DNA from 2 places in the Caproicibacterium sp. XB2 genome. Region 1 is predicted to be linked to the other one. Evidence: predicted binding sites of a transcription regulator. Region 1 holds the regulator's gene; the other holds the start of a gene.

Region 1 (9,479 bases):
GGCACTGCTGAAAGTCGGCGACAATATTACAACTGACCATATTATGCCGGCCGGTGCAAAAATTCTTCCTTATCGCAGCAATATTCCGCGTCTGTCTGATTTCTGCTTTACGGTATGTGACCCAGATTTTCCGGAGCGTGCCCGCAAGTATAAAAAGGGCATTATCGTCGGCGGACATAACTATGGCCAGGGTTCCTCCCGTGAACACGCCGCTTTGGTTCCCCTGTACCTCGGCATTAAGGCAGTACTGGTCAAGAGCTTTGCCCGCATCCACTGTGCTAACCTCGTGAATGCCGGAATTGTGCCGCTGGTGTTTCAGAACCAGAACGATTACGACCAGATAGACCAGATGGACGAGCTTTCTCTGCCGAATATCCGCGCCGAGTTGGAAAGCGGCCTGCCCGTAACGGTAAAGAATGAAACCAAAGGATTTGCTTTCCACGCGGACTCCCCTCTGACGGACCGCCAGAGGAAGATGATTCTGGCCGGTGGCCTGCTTAACTATACGAAAGCAAAACATCATTCTGTATGAATGTACAGAAATCGTATTCCCAGCGCGGCGGCCTTTCTGCCAGCACCATCAAGTGGTTTGCTGTTTTTTGTATGGCCATTGACCATATTGCGTGGGCCTTTGTCCCAACGTTTTCTGCTGTGGGAATTGTCATGCACGCTTTCGGCCGCATTACGGCCCCGTGTATGTGCTTTTTTCTGACGGAAGGATATGTTCATACGCATGACATTCGCCGTTATCTGCTGCGAATGGGCATTTTTGCGCTGCTCTCGTGGCCGTGCTTTGTGTTCTTTGAGCGTGGCCCCGGCATATGGGCGCTGGAGCCCGGCATGATTTGGTCACTGTTCTTTTCCCTGCTGGCCATTACAGCCGTTGACCGGCTGAAGGGACCTGTCCCTAAAATGCTGGCTGTCGCAGGCTGTATGCTGGCTACCCTAGTGGGCGACTGGCCTTTGTTCTGTGTTGCCTTTACACTGGTATTTTGGCTGGAACGCGGGCAGTTTTACAGGCAGGCAGCCGGCTTTGCCGCAGCCGCTGTATTGATGGCGCTCTTTTATGCCAGTGATAACGCCACACAGGCGGTTTCACCGCGCTGGTTTTTTCTACAGCTCTGCGTACTGCTGGCTCTGTTCCCGCTTTCCCGTTACAACGGAACCCGCGGCGATGAGCGGCACCCGAAATGCAGCAAATGGGGATTTTACATTTTTTACCCGGCACATCTTTTCCTGCTGGGTATCCTTCGGTACTTTGTATTTGTATAAATGATAAGAAGTGAAAAGACAGACACAGCATCTGCCCGGGAGGTACTTATGGAAAAAATCCAGATGAAAACGCCGCTGGTCGAAATGGACGGCGATGAAATGACCCGCATCCTGTGGAAACTGATTAAACAGATTCTTTTGGAACCATATATTGACCTAAAAACTGATTATTACGACCTTGGCCTGAAGCATCGCGACGAAACAGAAGATAAGGTAACGGTGGACGCCGCAGAAGCTACTAAAAAATACGGTGTCGGCGTAAAGTGTGCCACCATTACCCCGAACTCTGCCCGTATGAAAGAATACAATCTGCACCAGATGTGGAAAAGCCCAAACGGTACCATTCGGGCAATTCTGGATGGCACTGTGTTCCGCGCACCGGTTTTGGTAAAAGGTGTAACGCCATTTATTCCAACCTGGAAAAGGCCCATCACGATTGCACGTCATGCCTATGGTGACCTATACAAGAATGTGGAGCTATCCGTTCCGGCCGGTGCCAAAGCAGAACTGGTTGTAACCGATAAAGACGGCAAAGAAACACGCCGGACCATTCACGACTTTGACGGCGCCGGTATCGTACAGGGACTGCATAATTTGGACGGGTCTATTGCTTCCTTTGCGCAGGCGTGCTTTAACTATGCACTTGCTACACATCAGGACCTGTGGTTCGCTGCAAAAGATACCATCTCTAAAATTTATGACCATCGCTTCAAGGACATTTTCCAGGAAATTTATGAGAAAGAATATCAGAAGAAATTTGAAAAAGCGGGCATCACCTATTTCTATACATTGATCGATGATGCTGTGGCACGTGTCATCCGCAGTAACGGCGGCTTCATCTGGGCCTGCAAAAACTATGACGGCGACGTAATGAGCGACATGGTCGCTACTGCTTTTGGCAGCCTTGCCATGATGACCAGCGTGCTGGTTTCCCCCACCGGTGAATATGAGTATGAAGCAGCACACGGCACGGTACAGCGTCACTATTATAAATATTTGAAAGGTGAACCGACCAGCACCAACAGCATTGCTACCCTGTTTGCATGGACAGGTGCCCTGCGCAAGCGCGGTGAGCTGGACTGTCTGCCGAACCTGATGAGTTTTGCCGGCAAACTGGAAAAGGCCGCTATACAGACGATTGAAGACGGTATTATGACCGGCGATATGTATCGGCTTTCTACCCTGCGCAACAAGAAAAAGGTTGGCACAGAGGAATTCCTTCAGGAAATCAATGTCCATCTGCAGGAATTGCTGCAGGCATAATGAAACAGAACTTTTATTTTTGACGACTGCGGCCGTCTGCGGAAAGAAGGTGTATGCAATATGCCAAAGCGTTCTAAAATTTCTATGTCTGTTATCCGACGTCTCCCGCGGTATTATCGCTTTTTGAACCAGTTGGACCAGGACGGCGTAACTCGTATTTCTTCAACAGAGCTATCCGCTCGGCTCGGTTTGACCGCCTCACAGATTCGTCAGGACCTGAACTGCTTCGGTGGCTTTGGACAGCAGGGCTATGGCTATATGGTGCACCAGCTCGCCGGAGAGATAGGCCACATTCTGGGGGTAGAACATCGCTACCGTACAGTGATTTTCGGTGCCGGCAATATCGGGCACGCCATTGCTGCCCAGATGGACTTTGGAGAACTCGGATTTCAGTTGATTGGTATCTTTGATAATGACCCGCAGAAAATAGGCACTGTACTTCACGGCATAGAAGTAATGGACCTTGTTTGGTTCCAGGATTTCTACAAGAAGTATGTGCCGGAAATGGCCGCACTGTGTATTCCCCGTTCTGCCATAGAGGAAACCGTCAGCTTTCTGTACGGTCTGGGAATTCGCAATTACTGGAATTTCAGTCACTACGATATTTCCATGAAATATCCGGATGCTGTGGTGGAAAATGTTCACCTGAACGACAGTCTGCTGACACTGTGCTATGAAATCAGCCATCATGACAAAGCGAAAAAGCCCGTAGCATTGCTAAAGCACGAAAAATAACAAAAATAAAGCATAAGGAAACGGCCGGTACAGAGGAAAATTCTTCTGTACCGGCCGTTCTGTATAAAATGTAGTTGTATAAACGTTTATGCGTCCTTATGGTTGTTAGTATGATGATATTCCTTCGCCGCAGCTACCAAGCCCTTAAAGAGCGGATGCGGGCGGTTTGGGCGGGACTTGAACTCCGGATGGAACTGGCTGCCGATGAAAAATGGATGCGAATCAATCTCCATCATTTCCACAATACGGTCGTCCGGACTCTTTCCGCAGAATGTAATGCCTGCTTCTTCCATACGGGTACGGTAATCGTTGTTGACCTCAAAGCGGTGACGGTGACGTTCGTAAATCAGCGGCACATTGTCATACAGCTTCGCAGCCAGTGTACTGGGTGTCAGCTTGCAGGGATATTTGCCAAGACGCATGGTACCGCCAAGCTGTTCCACATCTTTCTGCTCCGGCATCAGGTCAATAACATGGTTCTGGCTCTGCGGGTCAAACTCGGCAGAATTTGCGTCGGCAATGCCCATAACATCACGGGCATATTCCACAATACTCAACTGCATACCCAGGCAGATGCCAAGGAACGGCACATTGTTTTCACGTGCCCAGCGAATAGCAACAATCATACCCTCGATACCGCGCTCGCCAAATCCACCCGGCACCAGCACGCCGTCTGCATCTTTCAGCGTCTGCGCTACATTGTCCTCAGTAATTTTTTCGGAGTCAATCCAGAGGATATTCACCTTGACCTTGTTGCCAATTCCGCCGTGTGTCAGCGCTTCTGCAACGCTTAAATAAGCATCACGCAGTTCCACATACTTGCCGACCAGCGCAATGTTAATGCTGTCCGTCAGGGAAAGTGCTGTATGCACCATGCTAATCCAATCCGAAAGGTCTGGGCCGCGGGTGTCCAGCGACAGGCGGCGGCAGACGATATCGTCAAGTTTCTCTTCATGCAATGCCAGCGGTACTTCGTACAGCAGTGGCAAATCCAAATTTTCAATAACACAGTCCTCACGGACATTGCAGAACAAAGCAATCTTCTGTTTAATATCATCGCCAATGGGGTGCTCGGAACGCAGGACGATAACGTCAGGCTGAATGCCGATAGACAAAAGTTCCTTAACGCTGTGCTGTGTTGGTTTGGATTTATGCTCATGGGAACAGTTCAGATACGGAACCAGTGTTACATGGATAAACAAGCAGTTTTCACGGCCGACTTCCGTTGCAAACTGCCGAATAGCCTCCAGAAACGGCTGGCTTTCAATATCGCCGACAGTACCGCCGATTTCTACAATCGCTACATCTACATTGTCGCGGCTGGCCGCAATGCGCTCCTTAATCTCATTGGTAATATGCGGAATGACCTGTACGGTGCCGCCGCCGTAGTCGCCATTGCGCTCTTTCTGAATGACATTGTAGTAAACACGTCCAGAGGTAACATTGCTGTTCTGTGTGAGGCTTTCGTCAATAAAGCGCTCATAATGGCCGAGGTCAAGGTCTGTTTCCGCTCCGTCATCTGTTACAAAGACCTCGCCGTGCTGAAAAGGATTCATTGTGCCAGGGTCCACATTTAGGTACGGGTCAAACTTCTGCATGGTCACACGCAGGCCGCGTGCCTTTAGCAGACGGCCCAGAGAGGCCGCCGTGATTCCTTTGCCCAGTCCCGAAACGACGCCACCTGTGACAAAAATATACTTTGCTCCCATAATGTCCTCCATCCGTATTGATTTGCGCTTTCGCCAGGATTCGATAAAAAACAATAACTTATAAATTATATCGCTATGCGGGCCCGCTTGTCAAGGTAAAAAAGGAACAAGCCTGCCCGCTGCACAAAAAAGGCGCAGCCGGGAAAATCTCCCGGCCGCGTCGCTGCGGTTTTCTTACAAAACAGCGTCCAGCATTTTGCGGTAATCGTCAATGGGGAACGCACCGACACGGCTGTCCGCAGGTGCACCATCCCGAAAAACATATACGGTTGGAATACTCATGATGTTGTACTTTTCGGCCAGTTTCTGATTCTGGTCAACATCCACTTTCATTACGGTGACGCGGCCGCTGTACTCTTGGGCCAGCTGCTCAATCGTAGGGGCCAGCATCCGGCACGGACCACACCATGTAGCCCAGAAATCGCACAGAACCACTTTATTCTCTTTCAGGGTTTTGTCAAAGGAAGCCTCATCTGCATGAATGACATCTGCCATTATTCTTACCGTCCTTTCCATTTGTACTGTTAGTTTATCAGAATAACCGGATTTTATGAAAAATTCATTCCGGCTGAATTGATTTATTGATAGGCTTCTAGCGAAGCTTTGATGATTTTAATCGCGGTTGTCGGTTTATCGCTGCTGTCCACTGGAGCAGCGGCAATCTTGTCTACCACATCCATACCGTCATACACCTGCGCAAAAACGGAATGGCCGCGCGGCGGCGTAAAGGCGTTGTAGGCACCATCCAAATTTGGGTTTCCACCCTGCTTCTGATACAGTGCCTTGTAGGCGCTTGTCAGCTTATTTGTATTCAAAATAGTGTACTGTGTCTGGGCAATTTGCGGCCACTGGCTCTTGTCATAAGACTGCAGCTGCTGGTATACAGAAGCCGCCTGCTGCCATGTGCTTTCGTTGACTGGTCCGGCCTGGTTAATGAAAAACTGGCTGCCATTTGTGTTGTATCCGCCGTTCGCCATGGCAACTGAGCCGCGCAGGTTGACTAAGTTGGCATTAAACTCATCTTCAAACGTACCGCCCCATACGCTTTTGCCGCCGGTGCCGTCCCCTTTGGGATCACCGGTCTGAACCATAAAATCTTTTATCACACGGTGAAAGGTCAAGCCATTGTAGTACCCCTTTTGAATGAGACCCTCAAAATTTTGTACGGTCTTAGGTGCTGCCTGCGGGAATAAGCGCAGGCGGATCGTCCCCATGGAAGTCTGCAAAACGGCTACTTTCTCCCCTGCCGTTGGTTTTTCCAGTTGGTAACCCAGCTGCTTGCCATCATTTGGCTGCACAGCACTGATGCCGGAAGAAGTGCTTTGGCTGGACAATGCCTGTGAGGAAGCCGCATCCGAGGATGCTGAACTGCCGCAGCCCGCCGCAGAAAGTGCAAACAGCAGCGCCATTATGCCGCAGGCAAAACGCTTTTTTATCTGCATGAAATCTATCATCTTCTCTTTCCTATATTGTCAGAAAGGCGACTATATTGGCCGCTGTCCTGCAATGAAATCCATTTTACAAAATTATCCGAAAAAAAGCAAGCCCTGTCCGCTGGAATTCGCGGACTTTCTGCCGCATATAAGTAAAAGACAGCAGCAAAAAAGGAGGTAGTCTAATGTTTGGATATGAACCCGAGGGCTGGCGGATAAACCGAGTGGAAAATCGTGCAGCGCTGCACAGTCCGGCAGCACTGGAACGGGCAAAGCAGACCGGGCAGATACTGGAGGGACGCGCTGTACTGTGTGACAGCAGGCACAACCTGATGGTGGACTTGGGCTGTATGCAGGGAATGATTCCTCGTGAGGAGGGCGCCCTCGGCATTCGGGAGGGCACCGTAAGGGATATTGCGCTGCTTTCACGAGTAAATCGGCCGGTGTGTTTTACCGTCACCGGTTTTTCTGGTGAGGGCAGCAACAGCACAGCGCTGCTCTCTCGCCGCGCCGCACAGGAAGCCTGCTGGCAGAATTATCTTTCCCACCTTGTCCCGGGTGATGTACTGGACGCACGTGTAACACATCTGGAATCTTTCGGTGCTTTTGCGGACATCGGCTGCGGCGTAGTGGCGCTTATGCCAATAGATACCATCAGCGTTTCACGTATTGACCACCCGCGGGAACGTTTTTCTACCGGTATGGATATTCGTGCGGTTGTGCGCAGTATCGAGGGCAGACGTGTCACGCTGACACAGCGGGAACTGCTGGGTACATGGGAGGAAAACGCAGCACACTTTCATAGCGGTGAAACCGTCGGTGGAATCATACGCAGTGTAGAGCCATACGGCATTTTTGTGGAACTTGCCCCAAACCTTGCGGGATTGGCTGAATGCCGTGAAAATGTAAGCAGCAGCCAACAGGCAAGCGTGTACATTAAAAGCATTCTTCCCGCACGCATGAAAGTAAAGCTGGTCATCATTGATACGTTTGAAAATACACAAAAGCCAAAGCCGCCGCATTATTACTTCACCGACAGCCACATGGACCGCTTTCTGTACTCGCCACCGACGTGCAGCCGCGTTATTGAAACAGTATTCACTGAAAAAAATGAATAAAGGTCTTTACTGCTGCCGCATAGGTGCCAGCGCGCTGTTTACTAGCTGGGCACGCCGTGCCTGACGTCCATGCGGGTCCAGCGGCTTTCCCGCACGCAGTGCCATAGTAGCGGGCTGAACGGCGAAAAGCAGGCTGTCCAGCTGTTCCGGACGCAGGCCGTGCAGCAGGCCCGCGCACAGTCCCATCCGCACATTGGCGTACAGTTTTAGGAATTCACTAAATTCCAGCATACGCGCGCTGGACAGCACCGCAAACGAACGGGAAACAGCGTCCTGTGCTTCCATTGTCTTCAGCAGTTCTGTACGCGCACGGCGTTCCCGGTCCACCAGCTGTGCACCGATTGCCAGAAGGTTTTGCACCGCATTCTTTTCGCTGATTCCCAGTGTAATACGGTTAGTCAGTTCATAAATCGCACAGGTAGGCTCAACAGCACCGTCCACAATTCCCCGCAGAGAAAAGCCCAGTTGGGCAACATCATTGGAAAGACGCTCCGCTGCGCCGCCCTGCTGCAGGGCTGGCAAGTGCAGCAGCAGCGAGGGAATCATTCCGGTGCCCAAATCTGTTAGGTTCTGTGTCAGATAGCCAATGTCACGGTGAAAAGCAAAACGCAGATAACGGTCCAGCATGGTGTCAAGCGCGTCCGCACCGGACAGCGCCTGGCCCAGCTGGCTTCCCGGAAGGACAAGCTGGGTATGCACATGGTCACTGCCGTTTACCATAATGCTGATGCTCTCATCTGCCGTATAAAACAAAACATGGCCAACCGGATTGGCGATAAAATCCGGTGTACACAGCTGCCGCTCAACGAACGAAACGGCTGTGCTTTCATCACATTCCTCCATATCTGCGCACAGAAAAGTATGCTGTGCCGCGGGGTGCAGACGTGACAAGGCAGTTTCCATACGCAGGCGGCTGCGCTCCATATCTGAACGGGACATACGCGAGGGGAACGGCAGGTCTGCCATGTTGCGTACCAAACAGACCTTGGCTGCCAGCACCACATCGTTGTCTGGTCCGGCATTTTCATACCATTTATGGTTCATTTATCTGTTCCTCCCCCCAAACGGCGCAGGCTTTCCTGCAGCTGCCGTGTCTGGCATTCTTTTTTCTCCTGCTCCACAGCCTGCCGCAGAACCTCCTGCATTTCGACCATCTGGCTTTGCGGCTGTGGCTGCGGCAGATTTTCACCCGGCATTTTCCCGCAGTGAATATCACTGCCATACAGACGCTGGATAATCGGCAGCAGCCGGTCCTCAAACGCTTCATAGCAATGCGCACAGCCCACTTTACCCGTGCGGGCAATATCCTCGAAGGCAGCACCGCACCATGGGCAGCGCTCTTCACTCGGTTCGTTAGTATCCTCATCCCACAAAAAGTCGCTGAGGATGCTGCCAAAGCCGCGGTCAAGGCCGCTGAGGAGGGTAACATACCCCAACCGGCGGGCACACGCCGCACATAGGGCATATTCCGTAAGCCTGCCGTTTACAATCGTCTTCACTTTTGTTGTTGCGGGATTTTCCCCGCAGGACTGGCAGATCATAGCTTTCTCTCCTTTGCAGACGCACAGGTCTGATGAATTTGTCTCTGTTTTTATTATACCACAGATAGAGGCCACAGTCAGGAAAAAGGACCCGCGTAAAAGCTTTCACACAAACCACAGCAGTGCAATATACTGGATTGTAACAACAAATAAGGAGGCAATTCAATATGTGTAACTGTAGCAACAATTCTAACAACTGTTCCTGTATTGTTCTGATCATCATTCTTCTGCTGTTCTGCTGCGGCGGCTGGGGCTCCGGTGGCGGCTGTGGTTCCGGTGGCGGCTGTGGTTCCGGTGGTAGTGGCGGCTGTGGCGACAACTGTGGCTGCAACAATAACTGCTGCTAATAAACCCTTTTTCCAAATAGTCCGGTAATCAGAAGAGGGCTGTGGGAAATCTCCCACAGCC
Region 2 (9,479 bases), 120 kb from region 1:
CAGATGCCGAGGAACGGTTTGCCGGAAACTGCCAGCTGCTGCACGGTTTCCACCAGTCCCGCCGCCCGCAAATGGCTCATGGCATCCGCAAAAGCACCGACACCGGGCAAAACTACCGCATCCGCCATCCGCAGCACAGCCGGGTCTGCCGTAACTTGTACACTGCTGCCAATGTACTGAAAGGCTTTCAGCACACTTTGCAGATTCCCCGCACCATAATCAATGACTGCTATCATGGTAAGCCTCCTGTTCTAATTCAAACATTTTAATTGTCCTATAGATTAGCATATTCCAGTGCTAAAGTCAATTTGCTTCCCCTATTTTTGACTGTCCGACGACGACGAAAAACAAGCTTTCAAGTATGCTGTCTTTTATACATATATATCTATATCGAATTTCCACATAAAAGGAATTGACAAATGATATGTCACCTCCTATGATAAAGAAATAAGTCCCTTTTAAGGAGGATTTTTATGGATTATGTTTCCCTTATCGGCATTGCCGTAGGGCTAAGTATGGACGCCTTTGCTGTCAGCCTGGCAAACGGCGCTGTTACCCGCAAAGTGCGCCCCGCCTTTGCATTGAAAGTTGCCGGATGCTTTGGTCTGTTTCAGTCCCTAATGCCAATTATCGGCTGGCTGATTGGCAAGGCCGGCGCTTCCATCATCAATGCGGTGGACCACTGGATTGCGCTGATTCTGCTTTCTATTATCGGCATTCAAATGCTGCGGGAGGCACACAAATGTCACGGCGGTGAAGCCTGTCTGCAGGACAACATTCCGACCAGAACGCTGCTGGTGCTTGCGGTAGCCACCAGCATTGACGCGCTGGCCACCGGCATTCTGCTGCCCAGTGCGGTAGGTGCCTCCACCACACAGTTGATGCTGCTTTCTGTCTGTTTAATTGGCGTTGTGACACTGGTTTTATGCTATATCGGTGTATATATCGGCAAAAAATTCGGTGACCGCTTTACAGGCAAAGCACAGATTATCGGTGGATTGGTCCTGATTGGCATTGGCATCAAAATCTTTGTAGAACATATGTGGTTCTCGTAAAGCGTTTCAGCTGTCCGTTTCCTGCGGCGGCTCTTCCTCACCGCCTTCTTCCGGCACGGCAAGCCGATATAAGCTATACAAATCACGAATGCGGTGGCGCATTTCGTCCCGCACATAAGTCGGCGACAAGACTGTCAGCCGCGCGCCGCACTGCAGCAGCCATTCATACAGACCCTCACTAACACGGACCTGTACATGTGTGGTGAATGTTTCTCCGCTGCTTTCCAGCACCTCTGCTTCCGAACCAAAACGGTCTGTCAGCACGTCCAACAGACTGCTGTCACACCGCAGCAGCAGCTGTTCCACCTTGCCGCCATACAAATAGAACGCACTGTGCAGATAGTCCGCTGTATCGAAACGTTCACGGTACGGGGTAACCTCTGAAAAAGGACGGACTGGCTTTTTCAGCATCTTGGCTTTGTACATGCGATCCAACCGATAGTTGCCGACCGTGTTGTATTTTTCGTAATTGCCTGCCAAATAATAGTGGTCGTTTTTCCAAAAAAGAGCATATGGACTTAAGACAAACTGCCGCCCGTCATTCAACTGGATATGGTTATTTTTCAGCGTTCTGTGGTAGTACCAAAAGGAAACTTTTCTTCCCTGCGCGATTGCCCGATGCAGAACGTCAATACTGCAGCAGATTTCTGTATTTTGCTGTTTACAGCTAGGGTCATAATAGATTTGTTTCTGCAGTGCGGCACGTTCCCGCCGGTTTACCAATGTCTGTAATTTTTCGGTAAGCTGTTCTGTCATATCCGCTGTTAAAAACGGGGCTGCATCCACTGCATCAATCAGAATGCGCACCTCGGCTGTATTCAGCGCACGGGAGGTAAGATAATAGCCGGCGTACGGTGTACGAGTAAACACAATCGGGTATCCAAACCGGCGCAGAGCCGCTATATCCCGCCCAACCGCTTTTCTTGCACAGACAATTCCCCTCCGTTTCAGTGCCAGCAGAATGCGACGCATGGGCAGTGGATGTTCCGGTGAAGCCTCCTGCCTTAAAAATTGCAGCACTATCAGCAGCCGCTCATTTTTTCGTTCTGTCAAAGACATATTTTTCACCCTATTCCAGGAAATAAATGTTTGCTCTTTTTATTGTACGGCAGCGCTGCATTCATGTGCAAGGACTAAAAATATGTTCGACAAAATGCCATAAAGAGCTTCGCTTTTTTGTATAAAAAGGTCGTGCTTTTTTTACAAATATAGAACAATTCGATAAACGGATTGTTGTCTTTTGTGTAAAAAAGTGCTATAATATAGTTACTTTATTAACAAGCAGCGCAGTTCATCTGCAACGCAATTTTTGCTTTAAAAAAGAAAGGCAGTTGATATTCATGAGTTTTCAAGAAGAATATGCACAAAAACTGACGACCGCTGACAAAGCGGTACAGGCTGTCAAATCCGGCGACTGGGTGGACTACGGTTTTAACTGCGGTACCGTACACGATTTGGATATTGCTTTGGCAAAATACATTCCAAACCTGAAGGACGTAAAAGTTCGTGTCGGCATTGAAATGGAAACACCGAAAATTTTTGATGTTCCGGACGCGCAGGACCACTTTTCCGTTTATTCCTGGTTCTACACAGGTTCCGAGCGTCACTATGCTTCCAAACGATTCATTACCACCGTGCCGCACCGCTTCTCTGAAATGCCCGGCTACTACCGCAATGAGCTGCCGCCCATCGATGTAGCAATGTGCCAGGTTTCTCCCATGGACAAACACGGCTACTTCAGCTTTGGTCCTTCCGGTGCTATGCAATACTCTGTCTTCCAGCGTGCAAAGCACATCATCGTGGAAGTGAACCCGAAGCTGCCGCGCTGCCTTGGCGGTTATCAGGAAAGTGTTCCGATTTCCAAAGTTGACGCGATTGTAGAAATGCAGGATCCATATGTGCGCTGTATGCCGGACTCCAAGCCTTCCACCGAAGTGGATTTGGCCGTGGCAAAACAGATTGTCAAGATGATTCCAAACGGCGCCTGCCTGCAGCTGGGTATTGGCGGCATGCCGAACACTGTTGGTTCCCTGCTGGCAGAGTCTGACCTGAAGGACCTGGGTGTTCATACAGAAATGTATGTTGATGCCTATGTTAAAATGGCAGAGCGCGGCATCATCAACGGCAGAAAAAAGAATGTCAACCCGGGTATGCAGGTCTACGCATTTGCTTCCGGTCATCAAGAAATGTATGACTATTTGGATGATAACGCCTCCTGCATGGCAATGCCGGTTGACTATGTCAATGACCCCCGTATCATCGGTCAGCATGATAATATGATTTCCATTAACAATATCGTAAATATCGACCTATATGGCCAGGCAAACGGTGAATCCAGCGGCTTCCGCCAGATTTCCGGTGCCGGCGGACAACTCGACTTCGTACTGGGTGCTTATCTCTCCCACGGTGGTAAAAGCTTCCTGTGCTGCTCCTCCACTTTCATGGACAAACAGGGCAAGGCTCACTCTCGTATCCTGCCGGTACTGGAGCCCGGCTCCATTACAACGGATACACGTCCCAACACACAGTATGTCGTAACAGAATTCGGCATGGTTAACCTGAAAGGTGTTTCCGCCTGGGGCCGTGCTGAAAGACTGATTAGCATTGCTCATCCGGACTTCCGTGAACAGCTGATTAAAGCTGCTGAGAAACAGGGCATCTGGCGCAGAAGCAATAAAATTTAATTAGGCCATCCAATCATTTATTTGTTCATAAAAAACGACTCCCGAAGCGACTGTTTCGGGAGTCATTTTTTATGCCGGCAATGTAATGTTGAACCGATGAACAAGCTCTTTCATACCGTCAGCGATTTCTGACCTCTCAAAGTCTGCCGCATCCAGTTCTGCATCAGTTTTTTGGTTTAACTTCATATAAAAGTCAATACCCATTTCCAGATATCGATAATTGCGGGTATCCATTTTTTCGTACAGAAGGTCCTCCGCCTCATTCAGCCGGTTCTGCTGCCACAGTGTTTTCAGTTCCGCATACAGTGCATTCACATTTTTATCCCGCTCATGCTCCAGCGGAAGATAATTGGGTGTTTCCTTATTGAAGATGATTTTTGCCAGCAGCTTTGCGTCAACGTCAATCTGTTTCTCTTCCCAGTCATTTTCCAGCATTGCATTTACCCCTTGCCTTTTTATTCTCATTTTTTATTATAACACAGAAAAATCCGGCTGCAAGGATTTCTCTTCACAGCCGGATTTTTATAGGAATTTCTCTTCCGCAGCAGTAGGAGCTGCTTGATGCCCCATCGTCATCTACCAAAAAGTCTTCTGTATGTCAACAGCAGCTTGGAACAATCCGACAGGGACAATACCTGCCGCGAAAGTGTTCATTGCATGAATCCGATGAATATAGGAGAAGAAACTTATGCCTAATGGATATGCTCGACTTCACATAGCGCCAGAACAGCACGGGGAAATTTCCGTTACACGTTACATGGAAACAAAGTGCTTCGTGTAAAACTTACTTCGTGTAGTCGTAGAAGCCCTTGCCGGACTTTCTGCCAAGCAGGCCGCCACGGACCATCTTGCGCAACAGCGGAGCCGGACGATACTTGGAATCGCCAGTCTCGTTGTACAGGACTTCCATAACATCGAGGACGATATCGTTGCCGATAAGGTCGGACAGAGCCAGCGGGCCCATCGGATGGTTTGCACCCAGCTTCATAGCGGTATCAATATCCTCAGCAGTAGCAGTGCCCTCGGACAGCACAACAATGCCTTCGTTAATCATCGGGACCAGGATACGGTTAACAACGAAGCCAGGAGCTTCCTTAACCTGTACCGGAGTCTTGCCAATTTCCTTGGAAATTGCCTTAACCTTCTCGACAACCTCGTCCGGGGTGTTGATGCCGGCAATAACTTCGACCAGCTTCATAACAGGAGCCGGGTTGAAGAAATGCATACCAATAACCGGATGCTTGATGCCATGGCCAATCTCTGTGATAGACAGAGAAGAAGTATTGGAAGAGAAGATGCACTCGGGTTTGCAGAGTTCGTCCAACTGTTTGAAGATACCCTGCTTAATGTCCATCTTTTCCAGAGCAGCTTCAACAATCAGATCACAGTCAGCAGCAATTTCATTTGTGCCGGTTGTGACTTTTGCAAGGATAGCATCCTCGCGTGCCTGATCCATTTTGCCCTTCTTTACCAGATGATCCAGGCTCTTCTGGATCTTGCCCTTGCCGCCTGCAGCCCATTCGGGTTTCACGTCGCAAAGACGAACTTCATAACCATCTGTCTGAGCAAAAGCCTGTGCAATTCCGGAGCCCATGGTTCCGGCACCAATAATGCCAACGATCATGAGAAAATCCTCCAATCAAGATTCAAATTTTTTAGAAATGTGCAACAATTACTTGTTGATAAACGGATCGTGCTTCCGCTTCTCGCAGAAAGCAGTCATCGCGTTGTGCTGGTCCTGTGTGCCACAGCATGCAGCAAACATTTCCGGCTCAAAAGAAGCTGCCGTATCAATATCCATCTGCAGGCCCATGTTAATGGCCTTCTTGCACTGACGGACAGCGATAGGTGCATTGCCGGCAATACGCTGAGCCATCTTCATGGCCTCATCCATAAGCTGGTCTAACGGGTAAACGGCATTGACCAGACCCACACGATAAGCATCGTCAGCCTTAATATTGCGGGCAGTATAAATCATTTCCTTGGCCTTGCCTACACCAATGGTACGGGCAAGACGCTGTGTGCCGCCAAAGCCGGGGGTAATGCCCAGACCAGCTTCAGGCTGTCCGAAAACAGCGTTGTCAGCAGCAATGCGGATGTCGCAGCTCAGGGACAGCTCGCAGCCGCCGCCGAGTGCATAACCGTTGATTGCAGCGATAACAGGCATCGGCAACTTTTCAATTTTACGGAAAACATCGTTGCCGTTTGCGCTGAATGCGCGGCCCTCTGCAGGGCCCATGGTGCTCATGGCACCAATATCTGCGCCAGCAACAAATGCCTTTTTACCAGCACCTGTAACGATTACGCAGCGGGTCTTGTCCGCATCAATAGCGTCAACGACAGCTTCCAAGTCAGCCAGCACTTCAGGATTTAAGGCGTTGAGGGATTTCTCGCGGTCGATGGTGATAATGCCGACAAAGTCTTTCTGTTCATATTTTACATAGCTCATTATTAACAGCCCTCTTTACAATACAATTCCAGAAAGAGATTATTCGTATCTCTTAACGATTGTAGCAACACCCATGCCGCCGCCAACACACAGAGTAGCCAGACCATACTCGCTCTGTCTTCTCTGCATTTCGTACATCAGGGTTGTCAAGATACGGCAGCCAGAGCAGCCAACCGGATGGCCCAATGCGATAGCGCCGCCGTTGACGTTGACCTTGTCCATATCGAAGTTCAGTTCGCGGCAGACTTCGATGGACTGTGCAGCAAATGCTTCGTTTGCTTCGACGAGGTCCATATCCTTTACGGACATGCCACTGTGTTTCATAACTTTCTTGGTTGCGTCGATCGGGCCCAAGCCCATGTAAGCCGGATCAACACCAGCAGAAGCACCGTCAATCCAAAAAGCCAATGGCTTGACGCCCAGCTCTTTGGCCTTTTCTTCTGTCATTACGACAACAGCGGAAGCTGCATCGTTGATGCCGGAGGAGTTAGCAGCGGTAACAGTGCCGCCCTCTTTGAAGCAAGGTTTCAAACCGGAAATGCTTTCAGCAGTAATGCCAGCACGCGGGGCTTCATCCTTGTCAATCAGAACGGTCTTCTTTCTCTGCTTGACTTCGACCGGAACGATTTCATCGTTGAACTTGCCGGCAGCAAGAGCCTTCTGGCACTTCTGCTGGCTGTTTGCGGAGAATTCATCCTGCATCTCACGGGTGATACCATACTTCTCAGCAACATTTTCAGCAGTGATGCCCATAGGATAATGATGGAAAGTATCCCACAGACCATCGTTCTGCATGGAGTCAATGAGAACACCGTCGTTCAGGCGATAGCCAAAACGTGCTTTTTTCAGCAGATAAGGAGCGTTGGACATGTTCTCAGCGCCGCCGGCGACAATAATGTCAGCCTGGCCAGCCTGAATGAGGCCTGCAGCAACGTTGATGCTCTTCAGACCGGAGCCGCACAGGTTGTTCAGTGTGAAAGCAGGAGTGCTAATCGGGATACCTGCATAAACAGCAGCCTGACGGGCAACGTTCTGGCCGATGCCGCCCTGGAACACGCAGCCCAGGATAACTTCATCAACAGCCTCTGCTGGAACACCGGAACGCTTCAGAGCTTCCTTAACTACGATAGTAGCCAGTTCAGGGGTGTAGGTATTCACGAACATGCCGCCCATTTTTCCGATAGGCGTACGGCAGGCACCTGCTAATACGATTTTTCTAGACATCTTTGTTTCCTCCATTCATTTATATGGCTTTGCTTTATAATAGGCTGGTTTGGCCGCCCGATTTACGGGTTCGGCAACGCAGCTTCTTAACACAAGTTAAATATATCACAAACGGATGCCGAATGCAAGGATTTTGTTAAAGTTTTAGCAAACTTTTTACAAAGTTTTCACGAAAATTACGCATTCGGTCCCCCGGCTTTCGTCTAAATGCTTATTGCTTACTATATCATATTTTCTTCATTCTGTCCCGTATTTTTAAAAAAGTTCTAAAATTTTTAATAAATAATCAGAAACAATATCTTTTTATTTGCTTTTTTTAAGAGAAAGTCCGACCACTTGTGTAATTTTTCTATAAGAACGATTTATTTTTAGGCATTTACACAATTTATCTGTATGAGAAGTTGGATTTCGTGCTCTTTTGCCTTTTTGGCATTGTTTTTTTGCCGGCTGGCACAGAAAGCCGCCTGTCCCTTGTTTTGGAATACGTAAAGGTCCTACCTTTTTATAGGCAGGTTATAGGCAGGACCACTTCCTGATTACAAAAATGAAAATATCCGCATTTTTCTGCGGTAAACAGACTAAGTTTTGTGTTTTCTCCTATGCCGCATCTGCCAGAGGAAAAAGTACCTGAGAGCTGCCGAAATAGCTGAAATATAAGATTGCACTGTGTGTCCTTTTTCGGTATAATAGAAAGACGTACATGAAAAGGGGTAATTTTTTATGGAAAAACAGACTGTCAGGACCCGCTTTGCACCAAGCCCCACTGGTTTTATGCACGTGGGAAACCTGCGCACTGCCCTGTTTGAATATCTGATTGCAAAGTCACAGGGTGGCACCTTCGTTCTTCGGATAGAAGACACGGACCAGGAACGTTTCGTGGAAGGTGCCACGGACGTTATTTATCATACACTGCAGCAGGTAGGCCTGCAGCACGACGAGGGCCCAGACGTCGGCGGCCCTTACGGTCCCTATGTGCAAAGCCAGCGCAAAAACATCTACCTGCCCTATGCGCAGCAGCTAGTAAAAGAAGGAAAAGCATACTACTGTTTCTGCAGCAAAGAACGTCTGGCTACCCTGCATGATGAAAACGGTCTGGGCGGCTATGACCGCCACTGCCGCAACCTGCCCCAGGCAGAAGTGCAGCAGCTCCTGCAGTCCGGCAAGCCATGGGTCATTCGACAGAAAATGCCGCTGGAAGGCAGCACCTCCTTTACGGACAGCGTGTTTGGCACCATCACCATTGAGAACAGCGAGCTGGAGGACCAGATTCTAATTAAGTCAGACGGATACCCGACCTACAACTTTGCCAATGTCATTGACGACCACCTGATGCACATTACGCATGTGGTGCGCGGCTGTGAATACCTGACTAGTACACCAAAGTACAATCTGCTGTATGAAGCCTTTGGCTGGCAGGTGCCAACATATATCCATCTGCCGCTGATTATGGGCCACAACCCGGACGGTAGCACCAGCAAGCTTTCTAAGCGCCATGGCTCCACCGGTTTTGCCGATTTGGTCAAAGAAGGCTACTTGCCGAAGGCAATCATCAATTATATTGCTCTGCTCGGCTGGGCTCCAAAGGACACGCAGGAACTGTTTACCCTTCCCGAACTGGAAAAAGCGTTCTGCATTGACGGTATCAGCAAAAGTCCGGCTATCTTTGATTATGACAAGCTTGCGTGGATGAACGGCGAGTATATTAAGAAAATGCCAAAAGAAACCTTTATTCAGAAATCCATGCCTTACTTCCGCGAGGTATTCGGAGATGCTGAAAAGGACTGGACCATTCTGGCGGATATGCTGCAGCCGCGTGTGACTCGGCTGCCGGAGATTCCAGGAATGCTTGCTTTCTTCAAAGAACTGCCGCAGTATGATGCTGACCTGTTCATCAACAAAAAGAGCAAAGCAACCATGGACAACGCCCCCGTTATGCTGAAGGCCGCACTGGAGGACCTGACGGCCCTTTCTGACTGGAGTGTGGATTCCCTGCACAGCAACCTGCTGAAGCTTGCCAAAACACTGGGTGTAAAGAATGGTACTCTGCTGTGGCCTGTGCGCATCGCG

The links. Region 1 encodes Rex, which represses fermentation and respiration genes when NADH is low (regulators of the CRP and FNR family bind a similar motif). Its sites were predicted from a motif close to ATTGTTAANNNNTTAACAAT; they were not measured.
Region 2: a site for Rex is predicted at 2,318-2,337, ahead of ACIHKT_RS05790 (butyryl-CoA:acetate CoA-transferase). Genes of this name have one in related genera too.

Annotation. Positions count from the first base shown of each region.
Region 1 is NZ_CP173227.1:1,032,146-1,041,624, forward strand. Features, by position in the region: gene ACIHKT_RS04980 (aconitate hydratase) at 1-532, shown strand, start outside; gene ACIHKT_RS04985 (TraX family protein) at 529-1,272, shown strand; gene ACIHKT_RS04990 (NADP-dependent isocitrate dehydrogenase) at 1,321-2,535, shown strand; gene ACIHKT_RS04995 (redox-sensing transcriptional repressor Rex) at 2,596-3,270, shown strand; gene ACIHKT_RS05000 (CTP synthase) at 3,357-4,979, opposite strand; gene trxA (thioredoxin) at 5,154-5,495, opposite strand; gene ACIHKT_RS05010 (peptidylprolyl isomerase) at 5,558-6,421, opposite strand; gene ACIHKT_RS05015 (S1 RNA-binding domain-containing protein) at 6,598-7,530, shown strand; gene ACIHKT_RS05020 (hypothetical protein) at 7,537-8,574, opposite strand; gene ACIHKT_RS05025 (hypothetical protein) at 8,571-9,071, opposite strand; gene ACIHKT_RS05030 (hypothetical protein) at 9,239-9,418, shown strand.
Region 2 is NZ_CP173227.1:1,149,866-1,159,344, forward strand. Features, by position in the region: gene hisH (imidazole glycerol phosphate synthase subunit HisH) at 1-236, opposite strand, end outside; gene ACIHKT_RS05780 (manganese efflux pump MntP family protein) at 474-1,055, shown strand; gene ACIHKT_RS05785 (helix-turn-helix transcriptional regulator) at 1,062-2,114, opposite strand; gene ACIHKT_RS05790 (butyryl-CoA:acetate CoA-transferase) at 2,396-3,739, shown strand; gene ACIHKT_RS05795 (DUF6483 family protein) at 3,809-4,174, opposite strand; gene ACIHKT_RS05800 (3-hydroxybutyryl-CoA dehydrogenase) at 4,524-5,363, opposite strand; gene ACIHKT_RS05805 (enoyl-CoA hydratase-related protein) at 5,412-6,188, opposite strand; gene ACIHKT_RS05810 (acetyl-CoA C-acetyltransferase) at 6,228-7,412, opposite strand; gene gltX (glutamate--tRNA ligase) at 8,133-9,479, shown strand, end outside.